One region of the Bacillus mojavensis genome, then DNA from elsewhere that is predicted to be linked to it. Evidence: riboswitches for the same ligand, from Rfam matches in the RefSeq annotation. Region 1 holds a riboswitch; the other holds the start of a gene.
The links. Region 1 has a riboswitch for S-adenosylmethionine ahead of mtnW (2,3-diketo-5-methylthiopentyl-1-phosphate enolase). Riboswitches for the same ligand answer to the same signal wherever they lie in the genome.

Region 1 (4,573 bases):
ACGATAAATTAAAAAGCCCCGCTTTTATAAACGGGGCTTTTTCTTCTTATTGGTTTACGCTGTCTTTTTCATAAATCGGAACCCAGCCTTCAGATGTAACAAAAATCCGCACCGCCACAACTTTGCGATCTTCTTGAAGCGTGAAGTAATGGCGGATATTTTCAGGTACTGAGATTAAATCTCCAGGGTTTAAACGGACATCAAAAAATGTGCCGTCCTTGCCTTGAATGACGAAAATTCCGTGGCCGCTTACGATAAAACGGACTTCATCGTCTGTATGGTGATGTTCTCTTTTAAAGTTTTCAAGCAGTTCATCCAGTTTCGGATTAGCGTCAGACAAAGAGATGACATCTTGGGCTTTGTAGCCGCGGCGGGCTGAAATATCTTTAATTTCGGCGTCGAAGGTGTCAAGAATTTGTTGTTTTTCTTTTTCAGACAGGTCATATTTTTCTGAAAGCTGTTCAGGGAGCTTAGCGATATTCCATTGCTCATAGATTACCTCTTGACTGTCCAGAAAGCTTGCCACTTCTTCTTGATTTTCAATTGTTGTATTTGCCTCATCATGAATTCGAATTGTTGCCATTTGCGGTTCCCCCTTTTATTTAACCAGCTGATGCTGGAGTGTTTTCAGTTTCAAATGATAGCTGAATAAAAATTCATATGCTTCAAGCACTCTTTTCGCTTCAAATGCTGTTCTTCCCCAAGCCGTAATGCCATGGTTCCGGATCAGGACAGCTCCTGAATCTCCAGTAACCTGATCCGCGAAAAGCGTTGCGAGAGTCGGAATATGAGCCGGATTTTCTATAATTGGAATGGACACTTCTGCATTCTCTTCCCACAGGCCAAGCGCTTTTATAATTTCTTGTCCTTTAAAAGTGATTTGTTTTTGATCTCCATACAGCTCTGAGATGACATTATTGTTTACCGTATGAATATGAAGACAGCATCCGGCATTTGTTTTATTGTACAGATGCGTATGCAAAAGCGTTTCCGCTGACGGTTTTAGATGATGTCCGCTTTCGGCAGGCTCTCCGTTCTGATCCACCAACAGGAAGTCTTCATCCGTTTCTTTTCGTTTATCTTTTCCGCTCGCCGTTACGAGAAATTGCAATGGCTCATCGGAAACCTTGATGGACAGGTTGCCGCTGGTCGCCGGAAACCAATCTCTTTCTGCCAACTCCCGTTTTACTTCGGCAAGCTCTCCCCAGCGCTCTTGTTTTGCAGCCATTTCTTTACCTCCGTTACGTCTTCAATTGCTTTCTTTATTTCATGAAAATCATGGTATGGCATATGATTCAGATGATGCTCCTTGCATTCATTTAATAAATAATCCCTTGCAAAGCAAAGATCAGACAGCTTTGCCGCCTCCACGTCGGTAACGGAGTCACCGATCATGATGATGTATTGATCCGGCTCACAAAGCTCGTTAATAACAGTTGGCTTGCAGCACCCGCATTGATTTGTGCATGTGCCTTTGCAAGAATGAGGCCAATCAATATGAATGAATTCGTTCTCAAATGAAGCACGGTTGCAATAAATATGATCTTTCTCAACAATTCCTTCAAGCAGCGGATAGACAAAAAAGTCCATCCCCCCGCTTACGACATAAAACGGGAGTTCATGCTCATTAACAAATGCGACAAATTCCCGAAAGCCGCCCCTGATTTTTGCGTCTTCTATTACAAATCTCGTAATCTCCTCTTTTAAACTGCTCGGCAGAAGGCCGAACATCCGCCCGACGCCTTCTTGGATCGACATTGTTTTGGAGAGCACGCCGTCTTTTAACGCAGTCCACTCCGGCGGAGCGAATGTTTTCATAATGTTTATAATGTTGTCGTTCATCGTGATGGTTCCATCAAAATCACATATAATCAACGGTTTTTGAGACGTCATACGGCTTCAGCCTTTCCCCATTTATCAAGCGCAAGCTTCAAATCTTCGCATTGACCGGCTTTTTCTTCAATCGGCTGCGCCTCCAAAACCGCATCAATCATAGCTCTGAACGCTTTGCCCCCGCCTTGGGCGCCGTTTGGATGTCCGTGTATGCCTCCTCCGGCGTTAATAATATGATCAATGCCGAAATCACGCATTAAAAGCGGAACCATACCAGGGTGAATGCCAGCAGACGGAACGGCAAATGTCTGATTAAAGGCATCTTCTCTTACGCATTCTTCATGAATTGCCAGCGCGTCTTCTCTCGGAAGCGCAACTGAACCGTATGGAGAAGGGAACAGACTGAAGTCAGCGCCGCAATATCGGTTTAATTTTCCGAGCAAAAGGGCATGGGAAAACCCATAAAACGGTGAGGACGTAAATGCCCCGCTGACTGCAGGGTGCGCCATAATGGGGATTGATATGTCCGGATCTTCCGCAAGGCTTTGCATGACGTCCAAACCGTAAGCGAAGACATTAAATAAAAGCGTATCCGCTCCCAATTCAGCGGCGCGTCTTGCTTTATCTTTAAGCTCAGCCGTTCTTCCAGTCAAATTCACTGCATACAGCGTTTTATGGCCGGTCTGCTCGTATGTTTCTTTCAAAATTTGTTTTCCCTCTGTAATTCTTGTTTCAAAAGGTGCTAAACCCGTCTCAAAGAAAATTTCATCATCTTTGATTATGTCAACCCCGCCGAGCGCCTGCTGCCTGAGCTGTTCTTTAATATCACTCAGGTCCCTTCCGATGACCCCTTTAAAAATGCTCATTAACAGCGGTCTTTCAAACTCTCCAAGCATCTTCCGGATGCCGTATACGCCAAACTTCGGTCCTGGAAGTGTACGCTTAAACGCTTCTGAAAATTCGAGATCTATTAATTTGATTTTTCCGTCCAGCGACAGCTTGCCAAACACAGTTGTCAGCAATGCCGGAATATCCTGTGAAAAATTAACCTCGGGATAAGCAATTGTGATGACCGCTTGTTTTCCTGATGCAAGATGTCCCTCTCTCTCCTCAACCTTCACAACCCGTCCCTTATGCTTTTGCATCTGCTCCTGCTTCACCAGAGGCAGATCAGTCCAAGAGCCCACCGTCAACCCTGTTGCCATTTGTTCTGCTTTTTTCACCGTGTCGGCTCCCGGATCGGTCAGGAGATATGTTGCTAATAATTCACTCATGCCAGAGCTCCTTTCATTTTTTAACCCATATTAAAAACCTCTTCAAACAGCAATGCGTCTAAAGAGGTTTCGTTTCTCGTCCGAATCTTATCTCTCAGCCGCCAGCTGCAAGAATTAGCACCGTGCTTTACAAGTCGGTTGCCGGGCTTCATCGGGCTCGTCCCTCTGCCTGCTCTTGATAAGAAAATATAGATTTTATAAATTATTTTGAATTATCCCACCGTTAAAGAATCTTGTCAATGCTTTTTTGGGTAAACAGGTTCAGTTTGCCAATTCGGTAAGCTGCTTCTTTGAGCCTAGCTTCACTCGTTAAGAGCCCCACTCTGACATACCCTTCTCCATATTCACCAAAGCCGTTTCCAGCTGCCACCGCCACATTCGCTTTTTCAAGCAAGAGATCTGAGAATTGCTCAGAGCTATAGCCTTCAGGCACCGGCAGCCACGCAAAAAATGACCCCGACGGTGCTGTTACATCCCAGCCGATTTCCCGGCATGCTGCTATCCAAGTGTTGCGCCTGCTTTCATATCGGGCATTTTGCTCCGCTACGCAAGTCTGCTCTGATAGGAGTGCCGTCTCAGCAGCCTGCTGGGTTGCTCTGAAAAGACTGACAAACATATGGTCTTGATAAAGATTGATCGCTTCTATGACCGAGGCGTTTCCAACTGCAAAACCGACCCGCCAGCCCGCCATATTATATGTTTTGGACAGTGTGTAAATTTCAATTCCGATATCCTTAGCGCCTTCAGTCTGCAAAAAACTTAAAGGCTTGTGTCCGTCAAAGCCCACTGCCCCGTAAGCAAAATCATGGATCACACAGATTTCGTTTTCTTTCGCAAAACTCACCGTTTCTTCAAAAAAATCGGCGGTAGCGACGGCTCCAGTCGGATTATTCGGATAATTCAAGTACATCAATTTCGCTTGTTCTCTTATGTCAGCGGGAATGCTTGCGTATTCAGGAAGAAACGCTTTCTCCTTAGTGAGCGGCATCATTTCCATTTTCGCTTTCGCAAGCGTGACACCGGACCAATAATCCGGATAACCGGGATCAGGAACCAAAATCGTATCCCCAGGATTTAGCAGGCATTGCGGCAGCTCGACAAGACCGGCTTTCCCGCCGAATAATACGGCTACTTCAGTTTCCGGATCAAGCTGAACGCCGTATTCTCTGTTATAAAATGCCGCCGCTGCTGATTTTAGACTGTGCGAACCTCGGAATGACGAGTATTTATGATTTTCGGGCTGAGCAACGGCTCGCTTCATTTCCTCCACGATATGCTCGGGCGTCGGCTGATCGGGATTCCCCTGCCCCAAATTAATGACATCATGTCCTTCTTTCAGCTTTCGATTCACTTTCTGCACTAGAGAAGCAAAGAATTGTTTAGGCAGTTCCTGCAGCACTTGAGAATGTTCAAATTTCATCTGTTTTCACCTTCTAAAAAAATCTTGAAATGATAGTCCAGTATCA
Region 2 (4,573 bases), 1.7 Mb from region 1:
TGCCGCTATTCATCCAATTAACGGCAGTGAAATGATCGCCAACCGGTATCCGCTCTATGTGAACCAGCAGCTTGTCGGAGCGGTCGGAACCGTTATGTTTCGCAATCCGCAAGAATGGATGGATTATTCAAGAAAAATTAAACCCATCCTCAATGAACTCAATTACTACAAAAATAGATACGAAAAAGAGCTTTTCAGTAAATATCACTTTGGCGACTTGATCGGAAACAGCTCTCTCTTTATGGATGCGAAACGGCTGGCTGAACGGGTATCTGACAGCCAATCGGCCGTTTTGCTTTTGGGAGAATCCGGCACGGGAAAAGAGCTGTTTGCCCACGCCATCCATCAGAACAGCCGCCGCCGGTATGCTCCCTTTCTGCGTGTCAACTGCGCTTCGATCCCGGAGCAATTGTTTGAATCAGAAATGTTCGGATACGAAGACGGAGCGTTTACGGGGGCGAAAAAAGGCGGGAAAAAAGGAAAATTTGAACTCGCGCATCAAGGAACCATTTTCCTTGATGAAGTAGGTGATATGCCGCTGCATATGCAAAGCAAAATCCTTCGCGTCCTGCAGGAGAAAGAGATAGAGCGGGTCGGCGCAGGAAGCCCGGTCCCGATAGATGTACGAGTGATTGCGGCGACACACCGAAACCTCGAAAAAATGGTCCGGGAAGGAGACTTCCGGCAAGACCTCTATTACCGATTGAATGTAATCAAAATTCAAATCCCGTCCCTAAGAGAGCGCATAGAGGATGTTGTGCCCATCGCAGGGCTTCTATTAAAAAAACTTGAACGGAAATTTGGATTTGATGGCTTGGAGCTTTCTAAAGAAGCGATTGCGGTGCTTCAGAGCTATTCTTGGCCGGGCAACATACGTGAACTGGAAAACGTCCTAGAACGGGCTGTCAACGTCCTCGACGGCAAACGAATCGAACCGAAACACCTGAACCTCGCTCCTGAAGATCAACCCATCCAAAGAACAATCAAAGTCCGAGAATATCAATCGATACAGCCATTAAAAGAGACAATCGCTGAGGCGGAAAAAAACGCGATCATCGAGGCGCTTGCCGCAGCAGACGGCAATAAAATAAAGGCAGCAAAGCTATTAGGCATAGGAAAAACAAGCTTATATGAAAAATGCAAAGCCTATCAAATTGAGCAGGCATAAAAAACACACTTGTCCCGCCAAGGAATCAAGTGTGTGTTTCTGTTCTTTATTTCCAAACATCGTTAGCGATCTCAACAACATGGCGCAGCTTCGCCCATTGCTGTTCCTCGGTCAGCTTGTTGCCTTCTTCAGTCGAAGCGAACCCGCATTGCGGACTCAGGCATAGCTGGTCTAAGCTGACATAACGTGACGCTTCTTCAATACGGCGTTTCACGTCGTCCGGATGTTCAAGCTCACCGAATTTAGATGTAACTAAACCGAGAACAAGCTGAAGATCAGTGCGTTTCACATAACGGAGCGGTTCGAATCCACCTGAGCGTGAATCATCATACTCTAAGAAAAGCCCGTCCAGATTCAAGCCGTCAAAAATGGTTTCGGCCGCCGCATCATAACCGCCTTCAGCTGTCCAAGTGGACTGAAAGTTGCCGCGGCAGATATGCATGGTGATTGTCATATCATCCGGACGGTCAGCAATGGCGTCATTGATCGACTTCGCAAACAGCTGGCGAAGCTCGTCAGGCGTTGTTCCGAATGCTTCCACTTGTTTTAAGCCTTTTTCAGATAAGAAAACAGCCCATGCTGTATCGTCAAGCTGGAGGTAGCGGCAGCCTCTGTCATAAAACGCTTGAATCGCTTTCTTATAAGCTTTTGATACATCATGCTGGAAAAGAGCATAATCGTTCTTGTAGGCATCCTTTTCCAGTCTCCCCCGGAAAAAGAGCATATTCGGACTCGGAATTGTCATTTTTGGCGTGGCATCACCAGCGATGCCATGTAAAAATGAGTAATCTTCGAGCATCGGGTGGTTTGAGAAATCAATATCGCCCGTCACTTTGATGCCGCGTGCTTTTGTCTGCACATTATGGAACTGGATACCCTGTTCAGGTGTAAACGGCTCAACGCCATCCAGATTTTCCAGGAAATCAAAATGCCACCACGCTCTGCGGAATTCCCCGTCTGTCACGACGTTCAGGCCGGTTTCTTTTTGTTTTTCCACAATGCGGATGATTTCATCGTTTTCAATCTGGCGAAGCTGTTCGGCAGTCATTTCGCCGGCCGCCTTTTGCAGCCGCGCTTTTTTGACGGGCTCAGATCTCAGCAGGCTTCCGACTTGATCCGCGCGAAACGGCGGTTTTTTTCTCTGGAGCGATTGTTTTTGTTCTGCGGGTGTTGTTTGCTGTGACATGTTGTTCATTCCTTCTTTCCATTCAAATATAAAAAAGCTCTTCCTCAGGATAAGGAAGAGCTTGCGTGAACAATCTCAACCTTATCTACAAGAGCACAAATCTGCTCTAAAGGATTTAGCACCATTCTGTGTAAAACAGCGGTTGCCGGGTATCGCAGGGCCAGTCCCTCCACCTCTCTTGATAAGGAAAACCTTTTTATTAAATTTTCTGATAGTATCTATTATTCACACATTTTTTGTTTCTGTCAACGATAGATTATTTCCACACATCATTGGCAATGTCGACCACATGACGGAGCTTCGCCCACTGCTGCTCCTCAGTCAAAAGGTTTCCTTCTTCTGTAGAAGCGAAACCGCACTGCGGGCTCAAGCAAAGCTGATCTAAGCTGACAAAGCGCGCAGCTTCATTGATTCGGCGTTTGACATCCTCTGGATCTTCAAGCTCTCCGTATTTGGATGTAATCAAGCCCAAGACAATCTGCAGATCCTTGCGTTTGACAAAGCGAAGCGGGTCAAAGTTTCCGGAGCGGTCATCATCGTATTCCAGGAACAAGCCATCAAGGTCTAAACCGTCAAGAATCGTTTCCGCTACAGCGTCATAGCCTCCTGATGCGGCCCAAGTCGAGCGGAAGTTGCTGCGGCAGATGTGCATCGTAACCGTTAGGTCATCAGGACGGTCCGCCACTGCATCGTTAATTGTTTTGGCAAATAACGCAGGCAATGTTTCCGGATCACCGCCGAGGGCACGGACAACTTCTCTGCCTTTTTCTTCAAAGAAGAGAGACCATGACGTATCATCGAGCTGAAGATAGCGGCAGCCCGCATCATAGAAAGCGGTAATCGCTTTTTTGTACGTCTGGGCCAGGTCATGAAAATATTCCTCCTGATCGGGATATACGCCTTGATCAGCTTTTTCACCGAAAAACAGCATATTCGGACTTGGAATCGTCAATTTTGCTGTCGCATCTCCGGCAATGCTGTGTAAAAATTGATAATCGGCAAGCGCCGGATGGCTTGTGAAATCCAGTTTTCCTGTGACTTTAATGCTGCGGGCTTTTGTTTTCGCATGATGGAATTGAATCCCTTCGGCCGGAATGAAGGGCTCTACACCATCAAGCCCTTCAAGAAAATCGTAATGCCACCAAGAACGGCGGAACTCTCCGTCGGTTACGACGTTTAGGCCGATTTCCTTTTGCTTTTCGACAATGCGGGTGATTTCTTTATTTTCAATATCGCGAAGCTGTTCTGCAGTGATCTCGCCGGCCGCTTGTTTTTGCCGCGCCTCTTTTACTGGTGCGGATCGTAATAAACTGCCGACATGATCAGCGCGGAAAGGAGCTTTCTTCTGTTTATCTGATTTCTGTGCTGCAAGGTTTACTTGTTGAGTCATATCATTCGCCTCTTTTCTGAAATGTTTGCCGCATGAAAAAAGCTCTTCCTTTGTGTAAGGAAGAGCTTGAACGATCAAATCTCTGCCTCATCTGCAAGAACGCGATGTTCTTAAGGATTTAGCACCATTCTGTGTAAAACAGCGGTTGCCGGGTATCATAGGGCCAGTCCCTCCACCTCTCTTGATAAGGTAAATCTTCATATTGAGTTTTCAATTATCTTAATATTATTATTTTTGCATGAATTGTCAACAGTTTTTTAGAAGTTTGGCTTATCTTCATCGTCAACCAATACCATATCCAGCACAATCGCGATGGCTGTGCAAATCAGCCCATCTTCCTCATGTGCAATCAGCAGGCGATACGTATCACCCCAGCTGAGCCGCTTTTTGCTGACAGACATTCACACATTCTGGCCGTCCGTCAGCTGGAATTTGTCCTTCCATCAATCACCGTCGATTTCCTAATTCAGTTGTTAATTTCAAATTTCAGTTTGAATAATGTTAATTTCTTCGTCACCTCACAAACCGTTTCTCCCCCGATAGAAATATCATAACGGGGCAAAAAAGACATGGGCTTCTGCTCAATGGAAGCGAGCGTTTCTCCAGAGGAATCTGATATGTGTAACGAGTCTCCGAATGAAAACAAACGGCCCTCCACCTTGAATTTCTCTTGTTCATTCTGACCGTAAATGTGTTAAACGAAAAGATCCGTTGTTTCATCAATCATTCGATCATTACTGAAGTCTAGTTTCAGGAATAACGAAAAGGCTGCATATCTGCAGCCTTTTCAATTATAAGGTATGTCTTAGGAAAGATGCATCCGGCGTTT

Region 2: it holds a riboswitch for S-adenosylmethionine, as region 1 does, so the genes downstream of both, HC660_RS19800 (5-methyltetrahydropteroyltriglutamate--homocysteine S-methyltransferase) here and mtnW (2,3-diketo-5-methylthiopentyl-1-phosphate enolase) in region 1, are expected to answer to the same signal.

What each region holds. Positions count from the first base shown of each region.
Region 1 is NZ_CP051464.1:1,436,053-1,440,625, reverse strand. It holds gene HC660_RS07500 (YkvA family protein) at 1-7, shown strand, start outside; gene HC660_RS07495 (1,2-dihydroxy-3-keto-5-methylthiopentene dioxygenase) at 47-583, opposite strand; gene HC660_RS07490 (methylthioribulose 1-phosphate dehydratase) at 599-1,228, opposite strand; gene mtnX (2-hydroxy-3-keto-5-methylthiopentenyl-1-phosphate phosphatase) at 1,186-1,893, opposite strand; gene mtnW (2,3-diketo-5-methylthiopentyl-1-phosphate enolase) at 1,890-3,107, opposite strand; SAM riboswitch class I at 3,192-3,292, opposite strand; gene HC660_RS07475 (pyridoxal phosphate-dependent aminotransferase) at 3,331-4,527, opposite strand.
Region 2 is NZ_CP051464.1:3,811,387-3,815,959, reverse strand. It holds gene HC660_RS19805 (sigma-54 interaction domain-containing protein) at 1-1,168, shown strand, start outside; gene HC660_RS19800 (5-methyltetrahydropteroyltriglutamate--homocysteine S-methyltransferase) at 1,215-2,354, opposite strand; SAM riboswitch class I at 2,433-2,542, opposite strand; gene HC660_RS19795 (5-methyltetrahydropteroyltriglutamate--homocysteine S-methyltransferase) at 2,611-3,744, opposite strand; SAM riboswitch class I at 3,829-3,935, opposite strand; partial or broken gene HC660_RS19790 (LURP-one-related/scramblase family protein) at 4,002-4,435, opposite strand; partial or broken gene HC660_RS19785 (hypothetical protein) at 4,550-4,573, opposite strand, start outside.